One region of the Nocardioides sp. OK12 genome, then DNA from elsewhere that is predicted to be linked to it. Evidence: predicted binding sites of a transcription regulator. Region 1 holds the regulator's gene; the other holds the start of a gene.
What was found. The regulator LexA, encoded in region 1, represses DNA repair genes until DNA is damaged. The targets are predictions, from matches to a motif close to TCGAACANNTGTTCGA.
Positions count from the first base shown of each region.

Region 2: the regulator LexA is predicted to act here: its motif matches at 3,864-3,879, upstream of OCU29_RS05195 (HNH endonuclease signature motif containing protein).

Region 1 covers NZ_BNET01000002.1:534,671-544,365, forward strand. The annotation lists gene OCU29_RS06720 (PhoX family phosphatase) at 1-575, opposite strand, end outside; gene OCU29_RS06725 (SGNH/GDSL hydrolase family protein) at 739-1,434, shown strand; gene OCU29_RS06730 (ATP-dependent DNA helicase) at 1,666-3,576, shown strand; gene OCU29_RS06735 (alkaline phosphatase family protein) at 3,657-4,976, opposite strand; gene OCU29_RS06740 (alkaline phosphatase) at 4,976-6,727, opposite strand; gene lexA (transcriptional repressor LexA) at 6,829-7,563, opposite strand; gene OCU29_RS06750 (LysM peptidoglycan-binding domain-containing protein) at 7,899-8,270, shown strand; gene OCU29_RS06755 (methyltransferase domain-containing protein) at 8,456-9,283, shown strand; gene OCU29_RS06760 (hypothetical protein) at 9,207-9,611, opposite strand.
Region 2 covers NZ_BNET01000002.1:212,076-221,770, forward strand. The annotation lists gene OCU29_RS05185 (SpoIIE family protein phosphatase) at 1-2,046, shown strand, start outside; gene OCU29_RS05190 (amidohydrolase) at 2,133-3,794, shown strand; gene OCU29_RS05195 (HNH endonuclease signature motif containing protein) at 3,943-5,223, shown strand; gene OCU29_RS05200 (YibE/F family protein) at 5,394-6,608, shown strand; gene OCU29_RS05205 (flavin reductase family protein) at 6,635-7,246, opposite strand; gene OCU29_RS05210 (thermonuclease family protein) at 7,329-7,901, shown strand; gene OCU29_RS05215 (alpha/beta fold hydrolase) at 7,954-8,949, shown strand; gene OCU29_RS05220 (thiolase family protein) at 8,960-9,695, shown strand, end outside.

The sequences.
Region 1 (9,695 bases):
AAGACGTAGCCGTGCCGCTTCTTCAGCGGCACGTTGGAGGTGCCGGTGAAGTCGGCCTCGACGTCGGGGCCGTTGACGGTCTCCTCGCAGGTGATCCACGCGCCCCACGGCATCTGCCCGCCCGAGCAGTTCATCATCGTGCCGTTGAGGCTGGTGAACGAGCCGAGCACCCCGCCGCGGCGGTTGACCTGCACCGTGGTGGTGCCGCCGCCGGCCATCTCGTCGTACGGCGTGCCGGGGCCGAAGGCGGGCTGGGGGTTGTTGACCTCGTGGTTGCGCACCAGGAGCGTGGTGCCGCGGGGGCCCTTGAAGGCGCCCATGCCGTCGTGGCGCCCGGGCAGCGCGGTGCCGTCGGTGAGCACGACGGGGCCCTCGGTGTCGTGGAACGAGCGGTACTTGAAGCCGCGGGGCAGGTGCAGGCGCACGGTGCCGTCGCGCAGGTCGCGCACGGGCACCAGCTCCTGCTGGCGGGGTGGGCGCCCCGCCTCGGCGGGCATCGTGACCAGCCCGGCGAAGGGGCCGACGGCGGCGCCGGCGGCGCTGGTGCGGAGCAGGGTGCGACGGTCGAGCGACATGCGGAGACTCCTGGTTCCGAGAGGCGGGACGGGCGTCCAACGTAATCCAGGTCACACCCGCTGACCACCCCGTCTGCACCGGCGCGTAACGATCCCCGCACGGGCCGGTCACGACCTGCGCCGAACCGCTGCGCGGGCCCGTGTGCGCGCGCACGATGGGGGTGTGCTCGGACCACTGGCGGTGCCGCGGCGGCGCACCCTCGGGGTGGGCCTGGCCGCGCTGCTCGTCGCGCTCGCGGTCGTCGTCGTGGTGCTGGCCCCCGAGCGGGCCACCGGCTCGTACGCCGAGCGCTGCGACCGCTTCGCCGCCGACTCGAGCGCCCGCGCGGGCCTGGTGACCGGTTCCGGCGAGCCGGTGCTGGTGATCGGTGACTCGTGGAGCGCCGGGCTGGGCCTGGCCGACCCGGGCGCCTCGTGGCCGGTGCGGCTGCCCGGTCGCGTGCACGTGGCCGGCTTCTCCGGCTCGGGCTTCTCGGCGCGGGCCTCGGGCTGCAGCGCCGTCTCCTTCGCCGCCCGCGCGCCCGCAGCCCTGGCCGGCCTGCCGGCCGACGCCCTGGTCGTTGTGGAGGGCGGCCTCAACGACTGGGACCGCAGCGACGCCGAGGTCACCGCCGGGTTCGACGACCTGCTGGCGGTGCTCGAGGGGCGCCGCGTGGTCGTCGTCGGGCCGGCGAGCGCGCCGTCGCGGGCGGCGTACGTCGCCCGGGTCGACGCGCTGCTCGCGGAGCTGGCGGCGGGCCACGGCGTCACCTACCTCTCGGCGCTCGACGTCGAGCTGGGTTACCTCGACGACCGGCTGCACCTGACCCCCGCCGGGCACACCGCGTTCGGCGACTGGGTGGCGGCGCGCCTCGGGTGAGCGGCCGCCGTGACCCGCGGCACCCGCCCTCCACAGCCTCGGGGCGGGCCGCTGGGGAGCGTCGGTGGGCGCGGCTAGGGTGCTCGGGTGCCTGAGACAGCCGACGCCGCCGCGACGACCGACGACGCCACGCCGCCGCTGCTCAGCGACGCCCCCGTCGGCGCGGTGACGACCCTGCTCGGCGAGGCCGTGCAGGCCCTGGGCGGGGCCGAGCGGGCCGGGCAGGTGCAGATGGCCGAGGCGGTCGCGCGCGCGTTCGTGGAGGAGGAGCACCTGCTGGTGCAGGCCGGCACCGGCACCGGCAAGTCGCTGGCCTACCTGGTGCCCTCGCTGCTGCACCGCGAGCGGGTGGTGGTCGCGACCGCCACCCTGGCGCTGCAGCACCAGCTGGTCGAGCGCGACATCCCGCGGCTGATGGCGGCGGTCAAGGGCTCGCGGGCCGGCAAGGACGTCGACACCTCCTTCGCGGTGCTCAAGGGCCGCTCCAACTACGCCTGCCTGCACCGGGTGCGCGAGGGCGTGCCCGACGACCAGGGCGCGCTGGTGCAGCTGCCCGAGGGGTCGATGGGCCAGAAGGTCCTCGAGCTGCGCGAGTGGGCCGAGAAGGAGGCCGAGGGCGGCGGGTCGGGCGAGCGCGACGGCGCCCCGCGCCACACCGACCGCGAGTGGCGCCAGGTCAGCGTCAGCCACCGCGACTGCCTCGGCGCCGCGCGCTGCCCCTTCGGCCAGGAGTGCTTCGCCGAGCTGGCCAAGGAGAAGGCGCACCGCTCCCACGTCATCGTCACCAACCACTCGCTGCTCGCGATCGACGCGATCGAGGGGGTGCCGATGATCCCCGAGTACGACGCCGTGGTGATCGACGAGGCCCACGAGCTGACCGCGCGGGTCACCCAGGCCGCCACCGACGAGCTGTCGGCGCTCGACGTCGAGCGTGCCGCGAAGCGCTCGGGGCGCCACGTCGACGGCTCCGAGGCCGACGACCTGGCCGACGCCGCCGACGCGCTGCGCGACGCGATGGCCGAGTGCGACGCCGGCCGGTTCGAGCGGCTCCCGGTGCACCTGGGCGACGCGCTGCAGCTGGTGCGCGACGCGGCCCGCGCGTGCGTGTCGGCGTACCCCAAGGACAACCCGAAGGACGGCGAGGCCGATCCGGGCAAGCAGCAGGCCAAGGGCATGGTCCAGGACGTCTTCGTGGTCGCCGAGCGGATGGCCGCCGACCTGGAGTCCGACGTGCTGTGGCTGGGCGAGGCCCGCGAGCGGATGCCGGCGCGGCTCTACGTCGCGCCGCTGGCCGTGTGGGGCCCGATGCGCGACAAGCTGCTGAGCGAGAAGACGGTGGTGCTGACCTCGGCCACGCTGATGCTCGGTGGCGACTTCGCCTCGGTGGCCACCAGCGTCGGCCTCAAGCCGACCGAGCGGGTCGGGGTGGGTCGCGAGATCGCGCCCGGCGACGGGGTGCTGCCCTGGCGCGGCCTCGACGTCGGCAGCCCCTTCGACTACGGCCAGCAGTCGATCCTCTACGTCGCCCGCCACCTGCCGCAGCCGGGTCGTGACGGGCTGGGCAAGGCCCAGCTCGACGAGATCGTCGAGCTGGTCGACGCCGCCGACGGCCGGGCGCTGGGGCTGTTCTCCTCGCGGCGGGCCGCCGAGGCCGCGGCCGAGGCGGTGCGCGAGCGGCTGCCGCACCTGACGATCCTGGCCCAGGGCGACGCGCAGCTGCCCGAGCTGGCCAAGCAGTTCGTCGAGGACCCGCACACGGTGCTCTTCGGCACCTTGAGCCTGTGGCAGGGCCTCGACGTGCCCGGCGACACCTGCCAGCTGGTGCTCATCGACCGCATCCCCTTCCCGCGGCCCGACGACCCGCTGATGAGCGCGCGGCAGAAGGCGGCAGACAAGGCCGGCGGCAACGGGTTCATGCAGGTCGCGGCCACCCACGCCGCGCTGCTGATGGCCCAGGGCGCCGGCCGGCTGATCCGCACCACCTCCGACCGCGGCGTCGTCGCGGTGCTCGACCCGCGCCTGGCCACCGCCCGCTACGGCTCGTTCCTCAAGGCCAGCCTGCCGCCGATGTGGACCACCACCGACCCGGCGGTGGTCCGCAAGGCGCTGGCCCGCCTGGCCGCCTCCGCGAAGGACGCCTGAGCGCCCCCGCGGCGCCGCGGGACGTCATACGGGCGGGACGTCATCGAGCCGACGGCTCGTATGACGTCCCGCGCCCGCGCCTAGAGCCGCGGCTTCCCGTCGTACCCGCCCCGGGGCGGCTTGAGCCCGAAGAACGCCCCGACGGTGGGGGCGACGTCGGTGGTGCGGGCGTGGCGCGGCGAGACCTTGCCGGGGGTGACCGCGCGGTGCCCGCCGCCGATGAAGAACGGGATCGCGCGGGTGGCGGGGTGGCCGTGGTTGCCGGGGATCGGGTTGGAGTAGACGTCGGGGTCGCTGAAGCGCCAGCCGGCCTGGCAGAAGACCACGACGTCGCCGGACTCGGGGCCCAGGCGCAGCCAGTCGGCGCGGCGGTCCCAGGCCTTCAGCACCCCGGGCACGTCGGAGGCGATGCGGCGGATGCGGCGCACGGCCTTGTCGCGCTCGGAGCGCGGGCCGGTGAAGTAGACCAGGTCGGCGCCGCCGTTGTCGGCGATCACGAACCGGTCGGCCAGGAACGGGTCCTCCGAGAGCGGTCCCTGCAGCGAGACGATCCGGTCGGGGTAGGACCAGTCCATCGAGTGGTCGGCCAGCACGATGACGATCGAGTGCTCCCAGCGCCCCGAGCTCTTCAGCTCGGCCACGAAGTCGCCGACGAGCCGGTCGGTGTTGACCAGCGCCAGCTTGCGCGCGGCCTCGAGCGTGGTGGGCCCGGTGAGGTCGGTGTGTCCGAGCCGGTCGACGTCGCCGAGGTTGACGAAGACCAGGTGGGGGTCGAGCTCGCCGATCATGTCGAGGGTGGCGCGCATCGTGAAGTCGTCGGGGGCGTGCCCCGAGATCGGGACGATCGGGAACGGCTCCCAGCGGTGCGTGGCCCGCTCGCCGAAGATCCCGTAGAGGTACTCCTTGCTCAGCACCGTGCCGGTGGTCAACCCGCGCCTGTTGAGCCGCTCGATGACGGTGGGGAAGCGCAGGTCGGAGGGCTGGTCGAGGGTGCGGATCTCGCCCAGCGCCCGGTCGTAGACCGCGTTGGCCGGCACGCCGCTGCGGTCGGGGCGCACCCCGGTCATCATCATCGTGTGGTTGGGGATGGTCTCCATCACCGGCATCGAGGTGGCCCGCGGGTGGTGCACCCCGCCCTCGCGCAGCGCGAGCAGGTTCGGCGTCAGCCCGCTGTCGATCTCCTCGGGCCGGCAGCCGTCGACGACCAGCACGTAGGCCCGCTTGCGGGTCGAGGCCCGCGCCGCGAGCGCCGCCGGCTCGAGCCCGGCCACGGTCGAGAACGCCAGGCCCGAGGCCGCCGCGGTCAGGACCGTGCGCCGACCGGCGCGGATCTCACCGAGGCCGCGGGCGAAGGGGGCGGGGCCGGCCGCGTCGCAGTGGCCGCTCGTCGGGTCGCACATCAGCGGTCTCCTACGGGGGTGCTCACGCGCTGCACCGTGCCGGTGCCGGCCAGGGTGCGGAACGACGCGTCGTGGGTGGCGGTGGTCTGCTGGTCGTCGCGGGCCCCGATGACGTACCAGTCCATCTGGGTGCGCTCGGCGGTGATGTCGAGCACCGAGAAGCCGTGGTCGTCGAAGTTCAGGTACTTGATGTGGCGGTTGTTGGCCTTGATCGCGGTCTCCACCAGCGGCGTCAGCGCCGGCTGGCCGGTGATGTCCTTGAGGTTGTTGGAGGTCACCGAGGAGCACACGAACTCCACGCCCACCGAGTCGCCGAGCAGCGGGTAGAGCGAGGTGTCCATCGGCAGGTCGCAGGCCCACCCCGAGTGGATGTCGCCGGTCACGAAGACCACGTCCTTGACCTGGTGGTCGTCGATGTGGCGGAAGACCTCGCGGCGGTCGGCGGTGTAGCCGTCCCACTGGTCGACGTTGTACGGCGAGCCGTCCTGGGGCAGCAGCCCGGTGACGTCGTTGACCGGGTCGACGAGCTCGTTGGGCAGATCGGCGAAGGTGACCGGGGCGATCATCACCGGGTTGCCGACGACCTTCCACTGCGGGGCGTGGTTGCCGCGGGTCAGGGAGTCCTTGAGCCACTCCATCTGCCGGTTGCCGGTGATCGAGCGCGCCGGGTCGTTGACCTCGGCGTCCACCAGCGGGGTCGCGACCTGCTGGGACCGGTAGGTGCGCAGGTCGAGCATGCTGACCTCGGCCAGGTCGCCGAAGCGCAGGCGGCGGTAGAGCCGGGCGCCGTCGCCCAGCGAGGCGGTGCCGTCCATACGCACCGGCATCCACTCGTCGTACGCGCGGTGGGCGCGGGCGCGCCGCTTGAGGTAGTCGCCCTCGGAGTCGTCGTGGTTCTCGGCGTTCTTCCTCCACTGGTCGTTGGTGACCTCGTGGTCGTCCCAGGTCACGATCCAGGCGTACCGGGCGTGCAGGGCCTGCAGGTCGGGGTCGGTCTTGTACTGCGCGTGCCGGCGGCGGTAGTCGGAGAGCGAGACCATCTCGCGCGCGGGGTCGTGCGGGCGGATGTCGACGTTGTCCTGGCCCATGCCGTACTGGCCGGGTGCGTACTCGTAGAGGTAGTCGCCCAGGTGCAGCACCGCGTGCAGGTCGTCGCGCTCGGCGAGCAGCCGGTAGGCGCTGAACCAGCCGGCCTGCAGGTTGGCGCAGGACACCACGCCGAAGCGCAGGTTGTCGGGCGTGGCGCGCTTGGCCGGGGCGGTGCGGGTGGTGCCGACCGGGCTGCGCTGGCCGCGCGCGGTGAAGCGGTAGTGGTAGACGGTCTCGGGCTGCAGGCCCGTCACGTCGAGCTTGACGGTGTGGTCGCGCGCGGCGCTGGTGACGAAGCGGCCACGGCGCACGACGTTGCGGAAGCGGCGGTCGGTGGCGACCTCCCAGCGCACGCCCACCCGCGGGCCCTTGCCCGAGCCGGGGGTGGCGGCCCTGGTGGGGGTGACCCGGGTCCAGATCAGCACCGCGCGCGGCAGCGGGTCGCCGGAGGCCACGCCGTGGGCGAAGACGTCGTGGCGGGCCTTCGCAGCGACCGCGTGCGGGCTCGCGAGCACGCCGGCGCCGGTGATGGCGGCGCCGCCGGCCCCGACGGCACTGGCGGCCAGGACCGTACGGCGTCCGAGGGCGGCGAGGCGGGCCCGCTCGGCGTCGGCGGGGCGCACGGCGTCAGCGGCGGTGGTGGGGGTCAGTGGTGGGGTCACGCCTCATCCAACGACACACCGCCGTCCACGTGACGTGGACGGCGGTGTGAGCACCGTCTGTTCACCGTCGGTTCGGTCTCCCGACGGGCGGGTGCGGGGCCTCAGAGGCTGCGCAGCACCGCGGTGACGACCCCGAGGATCGAGGCGTGGGTGCCGTCGATCGGCTCGTAGGCGTCGTTGTGGGGCAGCAGCCAGACCTTGCCGTCCTTGCGCTGGAAGGTCTTGACGGTGGCCTCCTCGCCGATCAGGGCGGCGACGATCTGGCCGTTGCTGGCGGTCTGCTCCTGGCGGATCACCACGTAGTCGCCGTCGCAGATCGCGGCGTCGATCATCGAGTCGCCGGAGACCTCGAGCAGGAAGAGCTGGCCGTCGCCGACCAGCTGCTGGGGCAGCGGGAAGACGGCCTCGACCCGCTCCTCGGCCAGGATCGGGCCACCGGCGGCGATCCGGCCCACGACCGGCACGTAGGAGGCCTGCGGCATGGTGTTGCCGATGTCGGTCTCGTCGACCGAGCTGTCGTCGGCCGAGGAGATCGCCTTGCGGCGCGCCATCAGCTCGGGCAGGAAGACCTCGAGGGCGCGCGGGCGGTGGGGGTCGCGCTTGAGGAAGCCCTTCTCCTCGAGCACCTTGAGCTGGTGGGAGACGCTGGAGGTGCTGGTCAGGCCGACGGCCTGGCCGATCTCGCGCATGCTCGGCGGGTAGCCGCGGGTCTCGATGGCCTCCTTGATGCACGCGAGGACCTTGATCTGGCGCGGCGTCAGGCCGGTCGCGTCGGGAGGGCCGTCGGGCAGCTCCGCGACCCCGCGCTTGCGGGGGCCGCTGTTCTTGGTGGCCATCGTGTGCCTTTCGTGCGCGAGGCCCGAGCCGGGGAGTCCGCTCGGATGGGTCGTGGACCCACGCTATCGCCGCGCGGGCCCGACTTCAAACATCTGTTCGAAGGGCGTGTCGCGCTCGTGGAGGCGGCGACGGGCTGCTCCGGAGTGACGTCGGGGATCTCGAACAATTGTTCGCTGCACCCCTTGCGCGGCTCGAACACCTGATCTAGTCTCGCTCATGTGTTCGATCGAACACCTGGTCGAAGCAGGATCTCGACCGGGACTGTCGGTGGCTGTCCGTAGACATCTCCCTGACCGAGCACGACGACGACCACCCCCTTCCCCAGGAGGTCCCGATGAGCACCATGACCCTCACCGCCGCCCCGGCCCCGATCCGCCTCGGCGCCGTCCGCGCCACCCGCCGTACGACGCCGGGCTCGCTGCGGCTGACCCGCCGCGGCCGGCTCGCTGTGCTGGCCGCGGGCCTGCTGCTCGTCGCCCTGGTGGGCGTCGTGCTGGCCGGCGTCTCCGTTGCCACCAGCGAGAGCGGCACCGCCCCGGCGACCGAGACGATCACCGTCGGCGTCGGCGACACGCTGTGGGCCATCGCCGCCGAGCGCGCCGAGTCCGGCGACGTGCGCGAGGTCATCGAGCGCATCCAGCAGCTGAACTCCCTCGACGGTGGCCTGGTGGTCACCGGCCAGCGCCTGGTCGTCCCGGCCGGCTGAGGAACGGCCCGCGACCGCGCTGCGGTCCGGGCACGGCGGCCCCTGCGGCCGCCCACAGATTTCGTCGGTCGCCTCGACCCCGGCCGGCGAAACCAGGGGAAAGACGAGGGGCGGGCCCGCAGTGGGCCCGCCCCTCGCGCTGTGTCGGGCCCTGTCTTCCGCGTCCGGTGCGGGAGGCTGTCGTGGTGAGCGACGACGTCTTCGAGAGCAGGCTGGCCCAGCGGCAGGCGTGGTGCGAGGCGCCCTGGGGCCGCCTGCGGTTCGCGGTGGTGCGCGAGACGCTGCGCCGCCAGGTCGAGGCGCTGGAGGCCGACCTCGGGCAGCCGCGGGCGCTGCGGGTCCTCGACGTCGGCGGGGGCGACGGCCGCGACGCCCTGGGCCTGGCCGTCGCCGGCCACCACGTCACGGTCCTCGACCCGGCGCCCTCCTGGCTCGCCGAGGCCCGCCGCCGCGCCGAGTCCGCGCGGGTGGGGGAGCGGGTGGTGACCCTCGAGGGCTCGATCGACGACCTGAGCGGGGCCGGCGGCGGGTTCGACCTGGTGCTGTGCCACAACGTGCTGCACTACCGCCCGGCCGAGACCGGCGCGGCCGACGTACGACGTCTGGCGCAGGCGGCGCGGCCGGGCGGCCGGGTCTCGGTGATGGCGCCGAACCCCGCGGCGCGGGTGATCGGGCGGCTGGTGCGCGAAGGGCCGGAGGCGGCGCTCGACGAGCTCGGCCGCGACGACATGGAGTCGGCCACCTTCACCACGACCGCGCGGGCGGTGGCCCGCGACGAGGTCGAGGAGCAGCTGGTGGCGGCCGGGCTCGAGGTGGTGGGCCGCTACGCCGCCCGGGTCGCCAACGACTACGTCGCCGACGACGGCCTCAAGGTCGACCCCGACTTCTACGCGGTGCTGGAGCGCCTCGAGCTCGCGCTGTGCGACCGGGAGCCGTTCATCTCTCTCGGGGCGCTGTGGCAGCTCGTCGCCGCCCGCCCGGTGGGGGAGCCGGGGCCGCGGGGTCGCGGGTGAGGCCGAGCGCCCGGCCCAGGCGCGCGACGAGCATCAGGCCCACGAAGAGGCAGGCCACGGCCCCGACGGAGGCGAGGGCCAGGAAGAACCAGGCGGCCGACTCCCCACCGCGGGCCTGGGTGCCAAAGTCGATCGCGGCGTAGACCAGGTACCCCCAGGCGACCACCGCGGCGGTGACGGCCAGGGCCAGGCCGAGCAGCCGCGGCTGGAACGAGCGCTCCGGGCGGGCCGCACGGCGCGAACCGGCCCGCTTGCCGGCGGTGGCGGGAGCCGGAGTCGGCGCGCCGGCCACCTGCTCGTCCACCTGGCCGCCCGCCTCGCCGCTCACAGCGTCATTGTGTCCGACCGCACCCAGCCCCGGCGACCGGGTGTCGATACCGGTGCCGGCATCCGGCAGCCCCTCCGGCGCCGC
Region 2 (9,695 bases), 320 kb from region 1:
CTGCCCACCGTGCTCGGGTCCGAGGCCCCGGTGGTCGGCGCCGGGGCGACCGAGGGCCTGTGCAGCGTCTTCGAGGAGGGCGAGGTGCACGACCTGGTGCGGGCCCTGGCCCCCGAGCACGTCGCCGTCGTCAACCTGCGGGGTCGTGACCGCGTCGTGGGGCTGCTCACCGTGCTGCGCGACGCCGCGCGCGGTCCCTTCACCGGGGCCGACCTCGACACGCTGGCGCAGGTCGCCGAGCGCGCCGGCCTGGCCGTCGACAACGCCAGGCTCTTCGCCGAGCAGCGCGACCTCGCCGAGGGGCTGCAGCGCAGCCTGCTCACCGCCCCGCCCCAGCCCGACCACCTCGAGATCGTGGTGCGCTACGAGGCGGCCGCCGAGACCGCCCAGGTCGGCGGCGACTGGTACGACGCCTTCGTGCAGGACGCCGGAGCCACGATGCTCGTGATCGGCGACGTGGTCGGCCACGACACCGCCGCGGCCGCCGCCATGGGCCAGGTGCGCAACCTGCTGCGCGGCATCTCGGCCTTCAGCGGGCTGGGGCCCGCCGACGTGCTGCGGGGGGTCGACCGGGCCCTCGACACGCTCGGCGTCGACACGACCGCGACCGCGGTCCTGGCCCGCCTCGAGCAGACGCCCGAGGAGCTGGAGCAGGGCGTCACCCGGGTGCGCTGGTCGAACGCCGGGCACCCGCCGCCGGTGGTCCTGGGGGCCGACGGCAGCGTCGAGCTGCTCTCGGCCGACGACCCCGACCTGCTGCTGGGGCTCTTCCCCGACGCCGAGCGCGGCGAGCAGGAGGTGGTGCTGCCGCGGGGCTCGACCGTCCTGCTCTTCACCGACGGACTGGTCGAGCGACGCGGCGAGGACCTCGACGTGGGCCTCGACAGGCTGCGCCGCGAGCTGGCGAGCCTCGCGGCGGGCGACCCCCCGCTCGACGAGCTGTGCGACCGGCTGCTGGTCCGGATGGTCCCCAGCATGCGCGAGGACGACATCGCGCTGGTCGCGGTCCGGCTCCACGACCAGACGCAGCCCCCGCCCACCGGGCGTGGACGGCGCGCGGGCACGGTCGTGGAGGACCTCGAGTCGCCCGTGGTCAGCGGCCGCATCGTGCGGACCCGGCTGCCGGCGCACCCCTCGGGCGTGCCCGGGGCCCGGCGCTTCGTGCGCGAGGCGCTGCGCGGGCGCGGCATCGAGCTGGTCGACGACGCCGAGCTGTGCGTCGGCGAGCTCGCGGCCAACGCCGCGCTGCACAGCGGGGGCGCCTCCATGGACGTCGCCGTGCGGCTCGACCACGGGGCGGTCACCGTGACCGTGACCGACGAGGGCAGCGTCCCGGCCGACGCCGTGGTCCCGCGCCTCGCCGACCCGGGTTCCTCGTCGTGGGGCGAGCCCACCACCGGGCGGGGGCTCGGCATCGTCGCCGTGCTCGCCGACGACTGGGGCGTCGAACGGGTCCCCGGCGGCACGAGGGTCTGGGCCCGGCTGCTCGACGAGCGGGCCGACAGCGCCGTACGGCCCCCCGACTCGCCGCCGGAGCCGGACCCCGAGCCGGCCGGCGGCGGGCCCGGGACGCAGCCGGTGCTGCTGCGCGGCTGCCCGGTGCAGCTGTGGCTGCGCCAGGACGAGCACATCGACGAGCTGGTGCGCGACCTGCAGCTGCTCTCCGCCACCCACGGGCACGAGCCGGGGTTGGCCCTGGTGGGCGAGGTGCGCGCGCTCCTCGACGTCTTCGCACCCCTGCGCCGCGCGACGCGGCGTCGGGTGGAGGCCGCCCGCGAGCAGGGGCGTACCGAGATCGACGTCGAGGTGTCGCTGCCGGTCGCGGCGGCGGGCCGGGCGGCCCGCCTGGTCGACCTGCTCGCCGTCCCCGACCAGGGGCTCGACGAGGGGCGCCTGCTCACCGTCGGCGCCGAGCCGGAGGTGCAGTGGCTGCGCACCTGGATGATCGCGCAGGTCCGCGCCCAGCTGGAGGACGGCGACGAGCCCGAGTCGTGGACCGACTGGCTGACCCGCACCGCTCCGGGCGTCGAGCAGGGGCAGGCCTAGTCTCGACAGGACCGGCCAGCCCGAACCAGCACGAACCAGCACGAACCAGCACCGATCTCGACCGATCTCGACCGAACGGGGCAGCAGTGAGTGACCTGATCTTCGCCAACGGGCGACTCTTCGACGGACTGAAGTACCACCACGAGCACGCCGTGGGGGTGCGCGGCTCCATGATCCACGCCGTGGGGCCGCTGGAGCGCGTGCGCGAGGAGATGGCCGCGGGCGGGCGGCGCGTCGAGGAGGTCGACGCCGACGGTGGCCTGGTGATGCCGGCCTTCCACGACGCCCACGTGCACCCGCTCATCGGCGGGCTCGAGCTGCGCAACGCGCTGCTCACCAGCTGCAGCAGCGCGGACGAGTGCCTCGAGACGATCGCCGACTGTGCGGCCGAGCAGGACGACTCGCACGGGGACTCCTGGTTCCGAGCAGGCGGTTGGTCGCTGGACCACTTCGACCCGCGCACCGGCCCCACGGCCGAGATGCTCGACAAGGTGGTGCCGCACCGCCCGGCGTTCCTGCCCAGCAACGACCACCACAACGCCTGGGTCAACACCCGGGCGCTCGAGCTGGCCGGCATCGACCGCGACACCCCCGACCCGCCCGACGGGTGGATCGAGCGCGACGAGGACGGCAACCCGACCGGCACGCTGCGCGAGGCCGCGGCCCTGCTGGTGCACCGCCTCGTCGACACCACCCGCGAGGAGAAGCACGCGGCCCTGCTCGACGCGCAGGCGCACCTGCACTCGTGGGGCATCGTGGGCTGGCAGGACGCCCTGGTCGGCGGGTACGCCGGCATCGACGACCCGACCCAGGCCTATCTCGACCTCGTGGCCGCCGACGAGCTCACCGCGCGCGTGCGGCTGGCGCTGTGGTGGGACCGGCACCGCGGCGTGGAGCAGCTCGAGGACCTGGTGGCCGAGCGCGAGCGGCTGCGCGAGGCCGGGCTGGACGCCGGCTCGGTCAAGCTGATGGTCGACGGGGTCTCCGAGACCCTGACGATGGCGGTGGACGAGCCCTACCTCGGGGGCGCTCGCTGCCCCTGCGCCGGTGGCGAGCGCGGGCTGGCCTTCCTCGAGCCCGAGCAGCTCGACGAGGCCGTCACCGCCCTCGACGCCGCCGGCTTCCAGGCCCACTTCCACGCCCTGGGCGACCGGGCCGTGCGTACGTCGCTCGACGCGATCGCCGCCGCCCGCCGCCACAACGGCTGGAGCAACCAGCGCCACCAGCTGGCCCACCTCCAGCTGGTCGCGCCCCGCGACCGCAACCGCTTCCGGCTGCTCGGTGCGATCGCCAACGTCGAGGGCATGTGGGCGCGCTACAACACGCCCGCGGTGCAGATGGTCGAGCCCTACCTCGACCAGGAGCGCCGCGACTGGCAGTACCCCTTTGCCGACATCGTCGACAGCGGCGCGCTGGTGGCCGGCGGCTCGGACTGGCCGATCAACCCGCCCGACCCGATGGAGGGCATCCACGTGCTGGTCAACCGCTCCTCGCGCACCACCGACGAGAGCGACGAGGAGCCGCCGATGCGCGACGAGCAGGGCCTCACCCTGCTGCAGGCGCTGCAGGCCTACACCAGCGGCGCCGCCCACGCGAACCACCAGGAGGACTCCGGCAACCTGCGCGTCGGCGCCTCCGCCGACGTGCTCGTGCTCGACCGTGACCCCTTCGACCTGCACGAGGACGAGATCGGCTCCGCCGAGCCGGTCACGGCCTGGGCCCGGGGCTCCGAGGTCTACCGCCGCTGACGGCCGAGCAGTCACTTTCGAACCCTCGACCGGTCAGTTCGGAACCCTCGACCGGTCACTTCCGAAGCGTCGAAAAAGTTTTCGATCGGCCTGTGGAAAACGGGGTTTGACCTGGTGCTTTGTCGGTGAGCCCTGAGATACTTTGATCATGTCGACCACCGCCGCGCACCCTGTCGGGAGTGCTGTCGCGCGGGTGCGTTCGGTGCTGAGCGAGGTCGCGGGTACGCCGTTGTGGTCGATGAGCCAGGGCGAGGCTGCTGAGGTGCTGGCGGAGGTCGCGCGGGTGGAGGCCATGTTGGTCGAGGTGCGCTCGGGGTTGCTGACCCATGCCGAGACCGTTGGTGTGCAGGAGCGCAACGCCTCGCCGTCGTTGGCGGTGTGGCACTCGAACGTCACTAGGACCACCAAGCGGGAGTCGTTCCGTCAGGTACGCCTGGCCGAGGGACTGGCGCGTCACGTGCTGGTGCGTGAAGCGCTCGGTCGCGGGGATCTGGTCGCGGAGCAGGCGTCGGTGATCTGTACGTCGTTGGACGCGCTGCCCGACGACCTCGACCCGGCGGTCCTCCGAGACGCCACCGAGACTCTGGTGGCGTTCGGCAAGGTGCACGACGCGAAGGCGCTCAGGGTGCTCGGGCGCCGCATCCTCGACGTCGTCGCACCCGAGGTCGGTGAGGCGTGGGAGGCCGAGCTGCTGGATCGTGAGGAGCGCGAGGCCGAGAAGGGCTCGGTGTTCCGGATGCGTGAGGACGGCCACGGTCACATCAGGGGTTCCTTCACGGTGCCGCTGCTCGTCGGGCAGATGCTCGAGCGGGCGCTGCTGGCCTTCGCGGCCCCCAAGCACCAGGTCGCCACCCGTGCCACCGGTGACGACCAGGACGGCCAGAGCGGTTCGGAGGAGGCGGCGGTGCCGGTACGTCGTCCGACCGCGCAGCGCCTGGGGGCTGCGTTCGTGGAGCTGGTGGAGCGCCTCGACCCGGCTGCGCTTCCGCGGGCCGGTGGGGTGAACGCGACCGTGGTGGTGACGATGACGTTGGAGTCGCTGCAGGGTGGGTTGGCCGCGGCCACGCTCGACACCGGTGGTCGGGTGAGTGCTGCGACCGCGCGTCGGCTGGCGTGCGAGGCCGGGATCGTGCCGGTGGTGCTGGGCGGCCGGAGCGAGCCGCTCGACGTGGGGCGCAGCCAGCGGCTGTTCACCGTCCCGCAGCGTCTTGCCCTGGGTGTGCGTGACGGCGGCTGCACCGCGAAGGGGTGCGACGCCCCTCCTGCGATGTGCCACGCCCACCACGAGGACTTCTGGTGCAGGGACGGCCACACCAAGGTGGAGCGGGGGCGGTTGCTGTGCCCCTACCACCACCGACGCATCCACGACCCGGAGTACGAGACCGAGATCGGTGGGGACAACCAGGTCAGCTTCCACCGGCGCACCTAGAAGACACCCCCTGCAGCAACAAGACGCCGTACGCCGTGAACTGGCGCCCACTCGGCGTACGACGTGAACTGGCGCCGACTCGGCGCAGGTGAGGGTGACGTCGCACGGCGTACGCCGTGAGCCCGCGTCGACCCGGCGGGTAGGTTGTGGCGCGTCCGAGACCACGCGGGGTGCGCACGCCCCGCCGCACCCAGGAGTGGCAGCGCATGGGCGGGCACCACCGCAGACCCGACGAGCACGAGCTGGGGCGCACCCCGCGGGCGGCGTGGCTGGTGCTGGCGCCGATCGCGCTGTTGACGGTGGTGGCGATGGCGTGGCTGTGGCCCACCGAGGACCTGACGCCCGCGGAGGGGCAGGGCGGCGCGGCGCAGTACGACGGCACCATCACCGCCATCGAGAGCAGCGAGTGCACCGAGGACCTCACCGACGACGTCAACGGCTGCGGCACCGCCACGGTCGCGCTCGAGGTGCCCGAGGACGACCCGCGCCAGAACCCGGTCGACGAGGCCGAGGTGCCGCTGCCCAACGGGCCGGGCGCCCCCGAGGTCGCCGAGGGCGACGACGTCGTGCTGATCCTCAACGAGACCCCCGACGGCGAGTCCTACGCGATCGTCGACCACCAGCGCGGCACCAGGCTGGCGGTGCTCGTCGGCGCGTTCGTGCTGGCGATGGTCGCCTTCGGCCGCTGGCGGGGGGTGAGTGCGCTGGCGGGTCTCGGGGTCACCTTCCTGCTGCTGCTCTACTTCGTGGTGCCCGCGATCCTCGCCGGCTCGCCGCCGCTCCTGGTCGCGATCGTGGGGTCGGCGGCGATCATGCTCACCGTCCTCTACCTCACCCACGGCCTGGCCGCCACGACCACCGTCGCGGTGCTCGGCACCCTGGCCAGCCTCACCCTCACCGGGGTGCTGTCCGCGCTCGCGGTCTCGGCGCTGCACCTGACCGGCGTCACCGACGACCTCTCGCTGGCCGTGGGGATGACCCAGGGCGTCAACACCGAGGGCCTGCTGCTGGCGGGCATCGTGATCGGCTCGCTGGGCGTGCTCGACGACGTCACCGTCACCCAGTCCGCCACCGTCGCGGAGCTCGCCCGCGCCAACCCGGCGTACGGCGCCCTGCAGCTCTTCCGCGCCGGCAGCCGGGTCGGGCGCTCGCACATCGCCTCGGTCGTGAACACGATCGTGCTGGCCTACGCCGGCTCGGCGCTGCCGCTGCTGATCCTGATCGTGGCCAACACCGAGTCGCTCGGCAGCGTGGTGACCGACCAGATCATCGCCCAGGAGGTGGTGCGCAGCGTGGTGGCCACGCTCGGCCTGGTCGCGGCGGTCCCGCTCACCACGGGCCTGGCGGCGCTGGTGCTGCGCTCCCGGCCGGACCCGCAACCCTGATCCCGCAGGCCTGAGGACGCCCCCGCTCAGGCGGGGCGGGTCATCCGCAGCATCGTGTCGGCCACGAGGTACTCGTCGGTGTAGCCGGCGCGCATCAGCGGCTGGGCCGCGAGGGTGTCGAAGCGGCCGTCGGCGGTGATCATCGCCGGGTCGACGTGCACGCCCACGACCTCGCCGACGACCAGCCACTGGTCGGTATCGGCGCCGTGCCGGTCGCGCAGCCGGGTCGAGTGCACCACGACGCACTCCAGGGAGGCGTGGCTCGCGACCACCCGCAGGGCGCCCACCAGGTGCCCGGGGGCCAGCTCGAGCCCGACCGCCTCGGCCTCGTCGGTGCCGCGCGGCAGCGAGCGCGACGTGGCGTTCATCTGCTCGGCCAGCCCGCGCGAGACCAGGTTCCAGACGAACTCGCCCGACTCCAGGGCCAGGCTCGCGGTGTCCTTCATCCCCACGCTCGAGAACATCACCATCGGGGGCCGGTCGCCCACGGCGTTGAAGAAGCTGTACGGCGCCAGGTTGGTCGTGCCGTCGGCCGTGCGGGTGCTGATCCACCCGATCGGGCGCGGGGCCACGATCGCCTTGAACGGGTCGTGGGGGAGCAGGTCGCGGTCGCGCGCCGAGGGCTCGTAGAACACCATGCGCCCATTGCACCAGCACCGGGCCCACCCTCCTCGTCGGCCCAGCGGCGGCCCGTCGGTGGTGGCTGCCAGGCTGTGCGCCGTGGACGTCAGGTGGATGCCCGTGGCCGGGCTCGCGGTGGTGCTGCTCGCCGGCTGCACCGAGGTCGGTGGGGTGGGTGGGGTCGGCGCCGGCGGCGTCGTGACGGTGCCGGAGCAGGCACCCGCCCCGGTCGGCAGCGGGGGCCGCGAGCGAGGTGAGGTGGTGCGCATCGTCGACGGCGACACGCTCTACGTGCGCGGCGACGGCGACCTGCTGGGCGACGGCGGCGCCGACGGCACGGCGGTGCGGCTGCTGCAGATCGACACCCCCGAGACCGTGGCGCCGGGGTCGCCGGTGGAGTGCTGGGGCCCGGAGGCGTCGGCCGCGCTCGAGGACCTGGTCCCGCCGGGCTCGGGCGTCAGCGTGGAGGCCGACGACGAGCTGCTCGACCGCTACGGGCGCACGCTGCTCTACGTCTACGACACCGACGGCGAGATGGTGAACCTCGCGATGGTGCGCGCCGGGCACGCCGAGGCGGTGCTGTACGAGCCCAACGACCGCCACATCGCCGCCATGCGGGCCGCCGAGAGCGAGGCCCGCGAGGCCGGGCGGGGCCTGTGGGGCGCCTGCTGAGCCGCTACCTGCGACAGTGGAGCCCGCCGTCGCCGCACCGCCCGAGGACCCCATGATCACCCGCACCCCCGTCTCCGCCGTCCGCCTGGGCGGCCGTCCGGACCAGCCGCTGCTGCTGCTGGGCCCCGACCTCGGCACGAGCGCGCAGGCGCTCTGGGCCGCGGCCGCCGTCCACCTCGCCGAGCACTTCCAGGTGGTGGCCTGGGACCTGCCCGGGCACGGCACCAACCGGACCCCGCTCGAGGCGCCGGTGACGGTCGCCGGCCTCGCCGCCGGGGTGCTCGAGGCCGTCGACGCGATGGGCCGGGGTCTCCAGCCGCCGACCTTCCACTACGCGGGCGCCGGGGTGGGCGCGGCCGTCGGCCTCCAGCTGCTCCTCGACGCGCCCGCCCGGGTCGAGTCGGCCAGCCTGCTCGGCGCCGGGGCCGTGGCGCCCGACCCGCTCCCCGAGCGGCCCGCGGCCGCCGCCGACGCCGACACTGAGGCTGACGACGAGGGGTACGCCGCGGTGCGCGCCGCGCTCGCCGGCTTCGACGTACGCGGGCGGCTCGGCCGGATCGCCACCCCCGTGCTCGTCGTGGCCGGCGCTGACGACGCGACGACGCCGGTGGCATCGCTGCGCGAGGTCGCCGACGGCGTGCAGGACGGACGGCTCGAGGTGGTCGCGGGAGCCGGCCGCCTCGTCCCGCTCGACGCGCACGCCGAGGTCGCTCGTCTGGTGCGCGAGCACGCGTTCGGGCCGGCCGCGACGGCCCTCGAGGACATGACCACGCGCTTCGAGGCCGCGGTCGCCGACGTGTGGGGCGCCGTCGCGTCCCGACCGGGCCTCGACCCGCGCTCCCGCTCGCTGGTCACGCTGACCGCCCTGGTGGTCGGCGGCCACCACGACCGGCTGGCGCAGGAGGTGCCGCTCGCGCTCGAGCAGGGCGTCGGGGTCGAGGAGATGACCGAGCTGCTCGTCCAGGCGGCGGTGCTCTGCGGCGTCCCCGCCGCCGAGGCCGCCCTCCGCACCGTCCGGGCCACCCTCGCGGAGCTCGGGGAGGGCTAGCCTCGACGCCGTGACTGCGAGCTACCTCTACGCCACGGCACGGACCCCCTTCGGCCGCTTCGGCGGCGCCCTCGCGGGGGTGCGCCCCGACGACCTGGCCGCGACAGCGCTGCGCGGCGTGCTCGCCAAGGCGCCCGGCCTCGACCCCCCCGAGGTCGACGAGGTGGTGTGGGGCTGCGCCAACCAGGCCGGCGAGGACAACCGCAACGTGGGCCGGATGGCGGTGCTGCTGGCCGGGCTGCCGACCTCGGTGCCGGCGACCACCGTCAACCGGCTCTGCGGCTCGTCCCTCGACGCGGCCATGCAGGCCTCACGCGCCCTCGAGACCGGCGACGCCGAGGTCGCCGTCGCGGGCGGCGTCGAGTCGATGACCCGCGCACCCTGGGTGCTGCCGAAGCCGGAGCGGGCCTTCCCGGCCGGGCACGCCCAGATGGTCTCCACGACCCTGGGGTGGCGCCTGGTCAACGAGCGGATGCCGCCCGAGTGGACCGTCTCGCTCGGCGAGGCCAACGAGCAGCTGGGCGAGCGGTTCGGGATCAGCCGCGAGCGCCAGGACGCCTTCGCCGCCCGCTCCCACCGGCTCGCCGCAGAGGCCTGGGCCACGGGTGCGTACGACGACCTGGTGGTCGGCGTCGACGGTGTCGACCTCGGTCGCGACGAGGGCATCCGCGACGGCTCCACCCCCGAGGCGCTCGCCGGGCTGGCGCCGTCCTTCCGCAGCGACGGCACCATCACGGCCGGCAACG